One region of the Pseudarthrobacter sp. B4EP4b genome, then DNA from elsewhere that is predicted to be linked to it. Evidence: riboswitches for the same ligand, from Rfam matches in the RefSeq annotation. Region 1 holds a riboswitch; the other holds the start of a gene.
The links. Region 1 has a riboswitch for cyclic di-AMP ahead of FNL14_RS10850 (C40 family peptidase). Riboswitches for the same ligand answer to the same signal wherever they lie in the genome.

Region 1 (4,583 bases):
CGCGTGTTGTCGAAGTCATCACCTCGGAGCGCCCCCGCGATCTCCACCGTGATGCGCGCCGCCGTCGGGGTCCCCTCCGCCAGATTACCGAGTTCGCGTCCGCCAGCGGCATCGGCCAAAAGGCCGGCGTTGCCCTTGCCGCCACCGGCCTGGTCCTTACGGTCACGGTTCCGGCCACCAGTCCCGTTATGGCCACTGATGCTTCGGGCGCTACGCCTGTTGCCGCCTCCGCCGTGGCGCCCCAGCCGCAGATTTCAGCCGAAGCCGGAGCGCAGATCGACTTCAGCCGCTCCGCCGTGGTGACCCAGGCTGATCCGGACGGCAAGCTGAAGCAGCTGCTCAGTGCACAATCGGCGGGCGCCATCAGCCGCGCCGCCTCGGCCGGCAGCCTCGGCGCTCCGCTCGCCGTGATGACCACCGCATCGCCCTTTGGCTACCGCGTCAGCCCCATCACCGGCGGCACCGGCGACTTCCACCGCGGACAGGACTATGTGGCGCAGTGCGGCACCTCCGTTATGGCCGCCGCCACCGGAACCGTGACCTTTGTGGGCTGGCACCAGTTCGGTGGCGGGAACCGCGTTGTGATCGACCACGGGAACGGGCTGGAAACCACCTACAACCACCTGTCGTCCTCCAGTGTGAAGGAAGGGCAGACCGTATCGCGCGGGGAAGTTATCGCGCTCAGCGGCACCACGGGAGCCTCCACGGGCTGCCACCTGCACTTCGAGGTCCAGGTCAACGGCGAAGTGGTTGATCCCACTGGCTGGCTCTAGTCAAATGACGGTGAACTATCAGATGATCTTGACTTGCCGTGACCTGAATGTGACATTCATTCAAAACTGCTGTACCGTCTAACTCGCGTCAACTTTTCCGAAGTTGACGCTCTTGTGCGGATTGCCTAGCTCTGCCACCGCTCAAGGTCCGTTCGCATGACATCGTCTGGCAGGGGCGGGGGAACCAATTTTGGCCTTTCCATGGAAGGGCCTTGGGGTTAAGTCGCAAAGCTTCCTAGGAAGCAGCGCGGCCGGGTGACTCCCATCCGAATCCGACAGCTCACCTCGCAGGCATTGGGAGAGGCTACCTTCGTGTCTTCACGCCATAATTCTGCGCGCCACCGTGCGCAAACGGTTCGTACCAACCCCTTGGATACTGTGTCCAAGGCCGTTAGTGCCAATGCCGGGACAGTTGGTCGCCAGGCTGCAGTCATCGCAGCTGCCTCCGGCCTGATCCTGAGCATGGGCCTGCCAGCCACTGCCGCGGACAACACCGCTGGTGTTTCCGCTTCCACCGAGTCCGGGTCGGCCCAGAGCGCGCTTGCCGTTACTGCCGCCCCCACGGCCACCGTGTCCTTCGAGCGCCCGGTGGTCAAGACCACAGCCGCTCCCAAGGTGCAGACCGTACGCACCCAGTCCACCGCCTCCGCTACTGGAAACGCTGCCACCGGTACTGCTGCCTCCGCTACGGAGAAGCTGGCCGAGACTGTCTCCTCTGCTTCCACCTCGGGCATCGCCGCAATCGCCTACACCGGAATCGGCCACTCGTACGTATGGGGCGGCACCAGCCCCGTCACGGGCTGGGACTGCTCGGGCTTCACGCAATGGGTCTATGCCCAGGCCGGCATCAGCATCCCCCGCACCAACGCGTGGACGGCCATGAAGCCGACCTCCACTCCGCAGCCCGGTGACCTCGTTATGCAGAACGGTGGCGCCCACGTTGGCATCTACGTTGGCAACGGCATGATGATCAGCGCGCTGAACCCCTCCCAGGGAACGCTGCTGCACGCGGTAGCCGCCACCGGCTCCTCCGCGTTCTTCACAATGAACTAGTTCTTCGACCTCCGGGTCCAAGGGCTTTTCTTTGCCCCCAAGCTTTTTCGCTAAATCACACATCCCCGTTCGGGACGTGCCGGCGTACCCCCAAGATGCCGGCACGTCCAAACCCCCTGTCTGCCTACAAGGTGACGGGGGAATACGAAAGAGAGAACTGATGACTACTCGTGCAACCGCACGGCATCGCGCCGAGGTCACTAAAACCAACTCGCTCGCCATCATTGCCAAGGCTGTCGGCGACAACGCAGGCGGCGTCGGCCGCCAGGCAGCAGTGATCGCTGCCGCTTCCGGCCTGGTCCTGACCAGCGGCCTGGCAGCCAACGCCGCAGACACCAACGTCCAGCGTGACTCCGCTCCGGCTTCCACCCTGGAAGTTGAATCGACGGTTGAGGCTCCGATTTCGGCTGAGTCCACCATCGCCATTTCCTTCGAGAAGCCCGCAGTGACCACCACTCCGGCTCCCGTGGTGGAAGCTCCGGAACCCGAGGTTGAGGTCCAGGAAGCCGCTCCCGCTCCTGCCGCCCAGCCCGTTGCTGCTCCCAAGGTCACCGCCAAGGTTGCTTCCGCCGCTGCTCCTGCCGCTCCCGCAGCCCAGGCTTCCGCGTCCGGCAAGGGTGCAGCCATCCTTTCCGCCGCCTACGCCCAGCTCGGCGTGATGCAGGACTGCACCATGCTGGTCACCAACTCCCTGGCCGCCGTCGGAATCAACTTCCACGACTGGCCCGCCGGCTACCTCTCCCTGGGACGTACCGTGAGCGCTGCTGAAGCGCAGCCGGGCGACCTGATCTACTACGCCGATGGCGGCGCCGGCATGGCCCACATCGCTGTCTACGCCGGTAACGGCCAGGCGGTACACGGCGGCTACAACGGCAACCAGACTGTTGTTTTCAGCGCAAACGTTGGCTCCGGCCCCGTCTTCATCCGCGTCAACTGATATTTCTGACATCGCTGTCCGTTTAGTCGGACGCATCAGCAACGAACACAGCCCCAGCCGCAAGGCAGGGGCTGTGTTCGTTTAAGCAGTCGGGTCGCGGCTGCCGTCGCGAACGAACACGGCCTGTCCCTTCCTCGGAATTAGCCGATAGCACACTTCTTTGTTTACTCTTGTGGTGTCGATCCATAGCCCGGACATGCCGAGGGCAGCCGGCCCTCGTGCCCCTGACGGGTGCGGCCGTGAAGAGGTACGTGCATGCGCACTCTCGTTCTGAATGCTGGATATGAACCGCTGGCGGTTATTTCTTTCCGCCGGGCGCTGGTGCTTGTGCTGACGAACAAGGCGAGCGTTGTGGCTGAAGGGGACGATCCTGTGGTGGGTCCCCAGGAGATCCTGGGCCGCCCGTCCGTGATCCTCCTGAACCGCTACATCCGCCCCAGATACAACCAGTCCACGGCGGTGAGCAGACGCGGAGTGCTCCGGCGCGACGGGCACAAATGCGCCTACTGCGGAAAAGCTGCGCACACCATCGACCATGTCCAGCCCAAGTCCCGCGGCGGTGCGGATTCGTGGGAGAACCTCGTGGCGGCATGCCTGCGGTGCAACAACGTTAAAGGCGATCACACTCCGGCGGAGATGGGCTGGAAGCTGCGGTTCGTGCCCGAGCCTCCACACGGCACCATTTGGCAGATCAAGGAACTGGAGAAGCCCACTCCTGCCTGGGATCCGTTCCTGCTGCCGGAGCGCGCTGCCTGACGGTGCCTCACCGGCCCGGCCGGGGCCAGTTCCGGATTAAGCTGGTGGAGTGGAATCAGACAGGCTGGACTTCGACGCCCTGATCCTTGCGGGCGGCCGTTCCTCCCGCCTGGGCGGGGTACCCAAGCAGGGACTCGTCTTTGAAGGCGCCACCCTGCTGCAACATTCGCTTGCGGCCTGTTCCGCGGCGTCCCTCATCGTCGTGGTGGGCCCGGATTCCGGTCCGTTGCCTGCGGGGGTCCTCGCCTGCCGCGAGCAGCCGGAGTTCGCAGGACCGGCTGCGGCGGTCGCCGCCGGGCTGGAAGCGCTGGGCCGTGCAGGCGGCGGACGCGACTTCACCCTGGTGCTGGCCTGCGATATGCCCAGGGCCGCGGGCGCCGTGGAAACCTTGGCGCAATGCCTTGCTTCCCAGGCTGGCGCCGGGGACGGAGTGATGGCGTGTTCTGAAGACGGAACCGCCCAAATGCTGCTGGGTTTTTACGGCACAAGCGGGTTAAAAAGGGCAGTTCAGGCGCTGTCTTCGCGGGACGGCTTAATCAACGGTTCCATGCGGTCCCTCCTTGCTAGTCTGGACGTGCAGCTTGTCACCGTCCCCGCCGGCACCACAGATGATGTGGATACCTGGGATGATGCCGCCGCATTAGGAGTTGACGCCGGGCAGCCGGACGTGCGCCAGGACCGGCGCGGCAGCAGTTGAATTGGGAGGCAAAGAGTGAAAAGCCAGGATGAAACACTGGAGGAATGGTGCAGGTCCCTCCTCCAGGCCTATGAGCTTGAGGACGTCCAGGTGGACGTTAACGCCATCCTTGCCCTCGCGGGCGTTGCTGCGCACTCTGTTGTGCGGCCGGCGGCACCCCTGACCACCTTCATTGCCGGCTACGCCGCCGGCCTTGCCTCGGGCTCCGGGCAAAGCACCGAGGCTTCGTCCATGGAGGACGCCTTGGCTGTGGCACGTTCACTGGCTGCCGATTACGACGCTGAAGCCGCCGGGGCTTCCGGCGAATGACTGAAGAACCCGGGGAAGAACGGAGTTCAACAAACCAGCCGGAGGAGACGCGGCACCT
Region 2 (4,583 bases), on a different contig from region 1:
CATCGACGAAAAGCTCAACGAGAAGTCCTACATCGTTCCCGGGCTCGGGGATGCAGGCGACCGCCTGTACGGCATCGCAGGCTAGCCCACAACCCTTTTCCATTCCCCCTCGCGCCGCTAGCCTGTGCGGATGGACTGGAAACTGGAACTTGTGTTTGTCCCTGTATCGGACGTGGACCGCGCCAAGGATTTCTACGTCAACAAGGTGGGATTCAACCCGGACTTCGATGAGCGTCCCTCGGACTCCATCCGCTTTGTCCAGCTGACCCCCCGCGGCTCGGCCTGCTCGATCTGCATTGGGGAAGGGCTTACGGACGCGCCTCCCGGATCCGGGTCGAACCTCCAACTGGTGGTCAACGATATCCACGCGGCCCACAAGCACCTGAAGGACAACGGAGTGGACGTCAGCGACGTGGACGTGCAGGAATGGGGCCACTTCGTGTACTTTGCCGATCCCGACGGCAACAAGTGGGCGGTCCAGTACATCCCGGGCCGCGAAAGCTGACATCTACCGGCAGAATGGGGACCATGACTGCCGCCACCCCCGCCGGAACCTCCACCCGTGCCGGAACCCGGAACCTGACGTGCCGCGCCGTCCTCTTTGACATGGACGGCACCTTGGTCGATTCCACCGCCGTGGTAGAGCAGGTCTGGGGTGAATTCGCCGCGCGCTACGGGCTGGACCTGGAGGAGATTCTCCGCACCTCGCACGGCGTCCAGGCACGCGATACTGTCACCCGGTTTGCTCCTGCGGGTGCTGATGTGCCGGCACTGACTGCCGAACTCGGCGCGATGGAACGCGTCCGGACCGAAGGGATTGTGGCCCTGCCCGGCGCTGTCCGGTTGCTGGCAGCCCTGCCGGCGGACGCCGTAGCCCTGGTCACGTCTGCCGACGTCGTCCTGGCTGACATCCGAATGGAAGCAGCCGGCCTGCCCATGCCGGCTGTGGCAGTCACAGCTGAACTGGTGACCCGCGGCAAGCCCGATCCGGAGGGATACCTGAAGGCCGCCGCCAACCTTGGCGTGGAACCGGCGGACGCCGTGGTGTTCGAGGACGCTCCAGCGGGAATCGCCGCAGGGGTGGCCGCCGGGATCCGAACGGTGGCCGTGGGACCCAACACCGGCCCGCTGCCCGCAGGCGTCCTGCACGTAGCGGATTACAGTACTGTCACCGTTCAGACGAGTCAGGACGAGGCAGGCCGGACAGTCATTTCTTTCCGGCTTTAAGGTCGGCTACCACTTTGGCTATACGCCGCGACCGCGTTTCGGGCGTCTTGGCCTCGGCCAGCGGCTCCACGTACCGTCGCTGCGCGCTGTAGCTCAGTGTGGCGTAGAACTGCAGGGCCGCCGGTTCCGCCGCCATCGCAGCGGCAAGGTCCTCGGGGACTTCAACCACCCGGGGTTGGGTGTCGAGCTCGATGACTACGTCAACTGTGTCCCCAGCCGAAACGCCAACGAATTCGCGGTTGGCTGCGCTGAGCGAAATGAGGTTCTGCCCACCCATCACCGCGATGCTGCTGCGGTAGCTCCTGCCGTTGATGGTCACCACTACAGGCGGCCGTTTGCCCGCGTCCAAGGCCGCGAGGACCTCATCGGGAACTTCGATGCCGGTCTTGTTTCCGCTGCCTTGGATGGTGGTGGTGAACTTCATGGGTCACAGTATGCCGGGCCTTTTGCCACTCCCACGGATACGGCGCGCGCCATGGGGCACGGTTCGCCGGGTGCTCAGTACGAGTTGTGGGCTCAGTACCAGTTGTTGGAGAGGTGGAAATTCAACGCGCCGCACGGGGACTGGTAGCGCTCCTGGATGTAGTTCAGGCCCCAGTTGATCTGCGTGCGGTAGTTGGTCAGGTAGTCCGGGCCGGCGCTGGCCATCTTTTCAGCGGGCAGGGACTGGACGATGCCATACGCGCCGCTGCTGGCGTTCGTGGCAGTGGTGGTCCAGTCGGACTCCTTGTCCCACAGGGTCACCAAGCACTGCATCTGGTCCGGTGCCCAGCCGTAGCTGCCAAGCTGGCCGGCGGCGTAAGCCTGCGCACCGGCGGGGTCGTTGACCGCGACGGCGGCGGCAGGCTCAGGGGCGGAGGCCGGTTCAGGAGCGGGAGCAGGGGCCGGTGCCGGCTCCGGGGCGGGCGCGGCTGCGGGCACCGGTGCTGGCTCTACAGCGGGTGCCGGTGCAGGCTCTGCCGCCTGCGGGGCCACCGCGATCTCCTCCGCAGCGGGGGCAGGTGCCGGGTTGGCCCGGATTTCACTCTTCTCGATGCTGAGGTTGGACTGGGCCTCGGCCGCCTGGGTTTCGGTGGCGGCAACCCTGATGCTTGACTCGGTAGCCTGTCCGGCCGCCCCGACACCTACCAGCAGTGCAGCGGATGCCGCGAAGACAGCGGCGCGCTTGCCGATGAAGGGAAACTTGCCGGCTTTGCGTCCGGCGTGGGGTGCAGACCCGGATTTCGGGCGCGGTTTAACCAGGAATTTGGACATAATGAATCGCCTCTCACACCTGCGGAGTTAGCTGTCGGGTTCGGATGAGGGCATCCGGCCGCACGGAAAAATTCACGTGCGTGCTTAACCCCAAGGGCACTCATTGCCCGGGACGGTGGGTCCCCCGCCTCTGCCGTTGCTCAAGCGGAATCCGGGAAGCGGCAGAGCTTGGCGTCATCCGGATATGGGTTCCCGATCAGGAACCTCACCCAATCGACGGTACAGGAGTCCGACGCTTAAGTCACATTTTGGTAACAGAGATCACGACGGCGGCGCGTCGCTTTGCTACGAAAGCGAATGAAGGGGGAGGTGCAGGGCGAACTGGGTCCGCCCTGGCTGTGACGTCACCGTTACCCTGCCGCCGTGGGCCTCGACGATGGATTCCACGATGGACAGGCCCAGCCCGCTGGTGCCTTCGGCAACGGCGGCACCGGACTGGCCGGACGCGCCCTTCCGGGCCGCGTCTGCGCGGGCGAAGCGCGAGAAGACGTGGTCCACGAACTCTGCCGGGATCCCGCCGCCGTCGTCCGTTACCGTTACTACCGCCGCGCCTTCAGAGGACGTGCGCACCCCGGTTACCACAGTGGTTCCGGCGGGAGTGTGTTTGCGTGCGTTGGAGAGCAGGTTCATCAGGACCTGGCGCAGCTGAGAGGCGTCGCCGTTGACCACCACGGGCTCCTCGGGAAGCTCCAGCCGCCAGTTGTGGCCGGGGGCCATCACCTTTTCGTCGCTGACGCCCTCGATCACCAGCTGCGTGAGGTCCACCTCGCTGAGCTTGAGCGGCTGGCCCTCATCGAGCCGGGCCAGCAGCAGCAGGTCTTCCACCAGGGCGGTCATGCGCTCAGACTGGCTCTGCACGCGCGCCAGCGACTTTTCGCCGTCGGGGGTGAAGTTCTCGGTCATCCGCATTAGTTCCGTGTAGCCGCGGATGGCCGTGAGGGGAGTACGCAGCTCGTGCGAGGCATCAGCCACAAACTGCCGCACCTTGGTTTCGCTCTTCTGCCGCGCCTGCAGCGCGTTGGCCACGTTGTCCAGCATGAGGTTGAGCGCGTGGCCCACGCTGCCCACTTCCGTTCCCGGATTGGAGTTCGACGGCGGCACGCGCACCGCGAGTGCCACCTCGCCGGCGTCCAGCGGCAGCTGCGAAACGCGCGTGGCCACCTCTGACAGCTGCTCGAGCGGCTTCATGGTGCGCCGGATCAGCACTGTTCCTGCCAGCCCGATGAGCAGCAGGCCGCCCAGGGATACGAACACAAAGGTCCAGACGAGGGAAGCGAGCGTACTTTCCTTGCCAGCGAGGGGGAGCCCGGTCACCAACACGTCGCCGAAGTCCGTCTTCGCGGCTGTCAACCGGTAGTCGCCGTTGGAGAGGGTGCGGTCCACCGGCTGTGCATCTGTAGCCAAAGCCAGCAGGGCCTGCTTGTCCTCGGCGGACAGTGGCGAGCGGGTGGTGTCCGAGGCCAGGAACCCGGCGCTGTTGACTTGTCCGTTGAGGATGCGGGCGTTCAGGGTGCCCACGCTCTGGCCGCGGGCGTCGAGGGGATCCCGGCCTTTGAAGCCGCCCATGGGAGGGCGGCCCGGATCGTTCGACCGCTCCGCCGCCTGGCTGAGCTGGTCATCAAGCTGGCGGGTGAGGAACGCGTCCATGGAGGCGTAACTGACCATACCCACCGCGCCGCAAATGGAGATCAGCAGTGTCATGGCAAGGAGGATGAGGCGGGTGCGCAGGTGCCAGGTGTTCGGCTTCAGCCAGCTCCGCCGCTGGGACGCAGCCTGTTGCAAGGCCATGGCGCCTACTCCGCTGGCTTGATGACGTATCCGGCCCCGCGCACCGTGTGGATCATGGGCGGATGCACCGCATCCACCTTCTTGCGCAGGTAGGAGATGTAGAGCTCCACGATGTTGGCCTGGCCACCGAAGTCGTAATCCCAGACCCGGTCCAGGATCTGCGCCTTGCTGATGACCCGCTTGGGGTTTTCCATCAGGTAACGGAGCAATTCGAATTGGGTGGCCGTGAGCTGGAGTTCCTCGCCCGCCCGGCTCACCTCGCGGGTGTCGACGTTCAGGACGAGGTCGCCCACCACCAGCTCAGCCGTATCCAT

Region 2: linked by a shared signal. The riboswitch ahead of FNL14_RS10405 (hypothetical protein) and the one ahead of FNL14_RS10850 (C40 family peptidase) in region 1 are both predicted to bind cyclic di-AMP.

Annotation. Positions count from the first base shown of each region.
Region 1 is NZ_VHIJ01000030.1:56,232-60,814, reverse strand. Features, by position in the region: gene FNL14_RS10855 (M23 family metallopeptidase) at 1-773, shown strand, start outside; cyclic di-AMP (ydaO/yuaA leader) riboswitch at 921-1,081, shown strand; gene FNL14_RS10850 (C40 family peptidase) at 1,152-1,826, shown strand; gene FNL14_RS10845 (NlpC/P60 family protein) at 1,987-2,763, shown strand; gene FNL14_RS10840 (HNH endonuclease) at 3,019-3,519, shown strand; gene FNL14_RS10835 (molybdenum cofactor guanylyltransferase) at 3,569-4,216, shown strand; gene FNL14_RS23610 (DUF6457 domain-containing protein) at 4,232-4,525, shown strand; gene FNL14_RS10830 (molybdopterin molybdotransferase MoeA) at 4,522-4,583, shown strand, end outside.
Region 2 is NZ_VHIJ01000029.1:60,938-65,520, forward strand. Features, by position in the region: gene upp (uracil phosphoribosyltransferase) at 1-85, shown strand, start outside; gene FNL14_RS10390 (glyoxalase superfamily protein) at 131-505, shown strand; gene FNL14_RS10395 (HAD-IA family hydrolase) at 529-1,227, shown strand; gene FNL14_RS10400 (YdeI/OmpD-associated family protein) at 1,208-1,651, opposite strand; gene FNL14_RS10405 (hypothetical protein) at 1,744-2,481, opposite strand; cyclic di-AMP (ydaO/yuaA leader) riboswitch at 2,487-2,648, opposite strand; gene FNL14_RS10410 (HAMP domain-containing sensor histidine kinase) at 2,767-4,269, opposite strand; gene FNL14_RS10415 (response regulator transcription factor) at 4,275-4,583, opposite strand, start outside.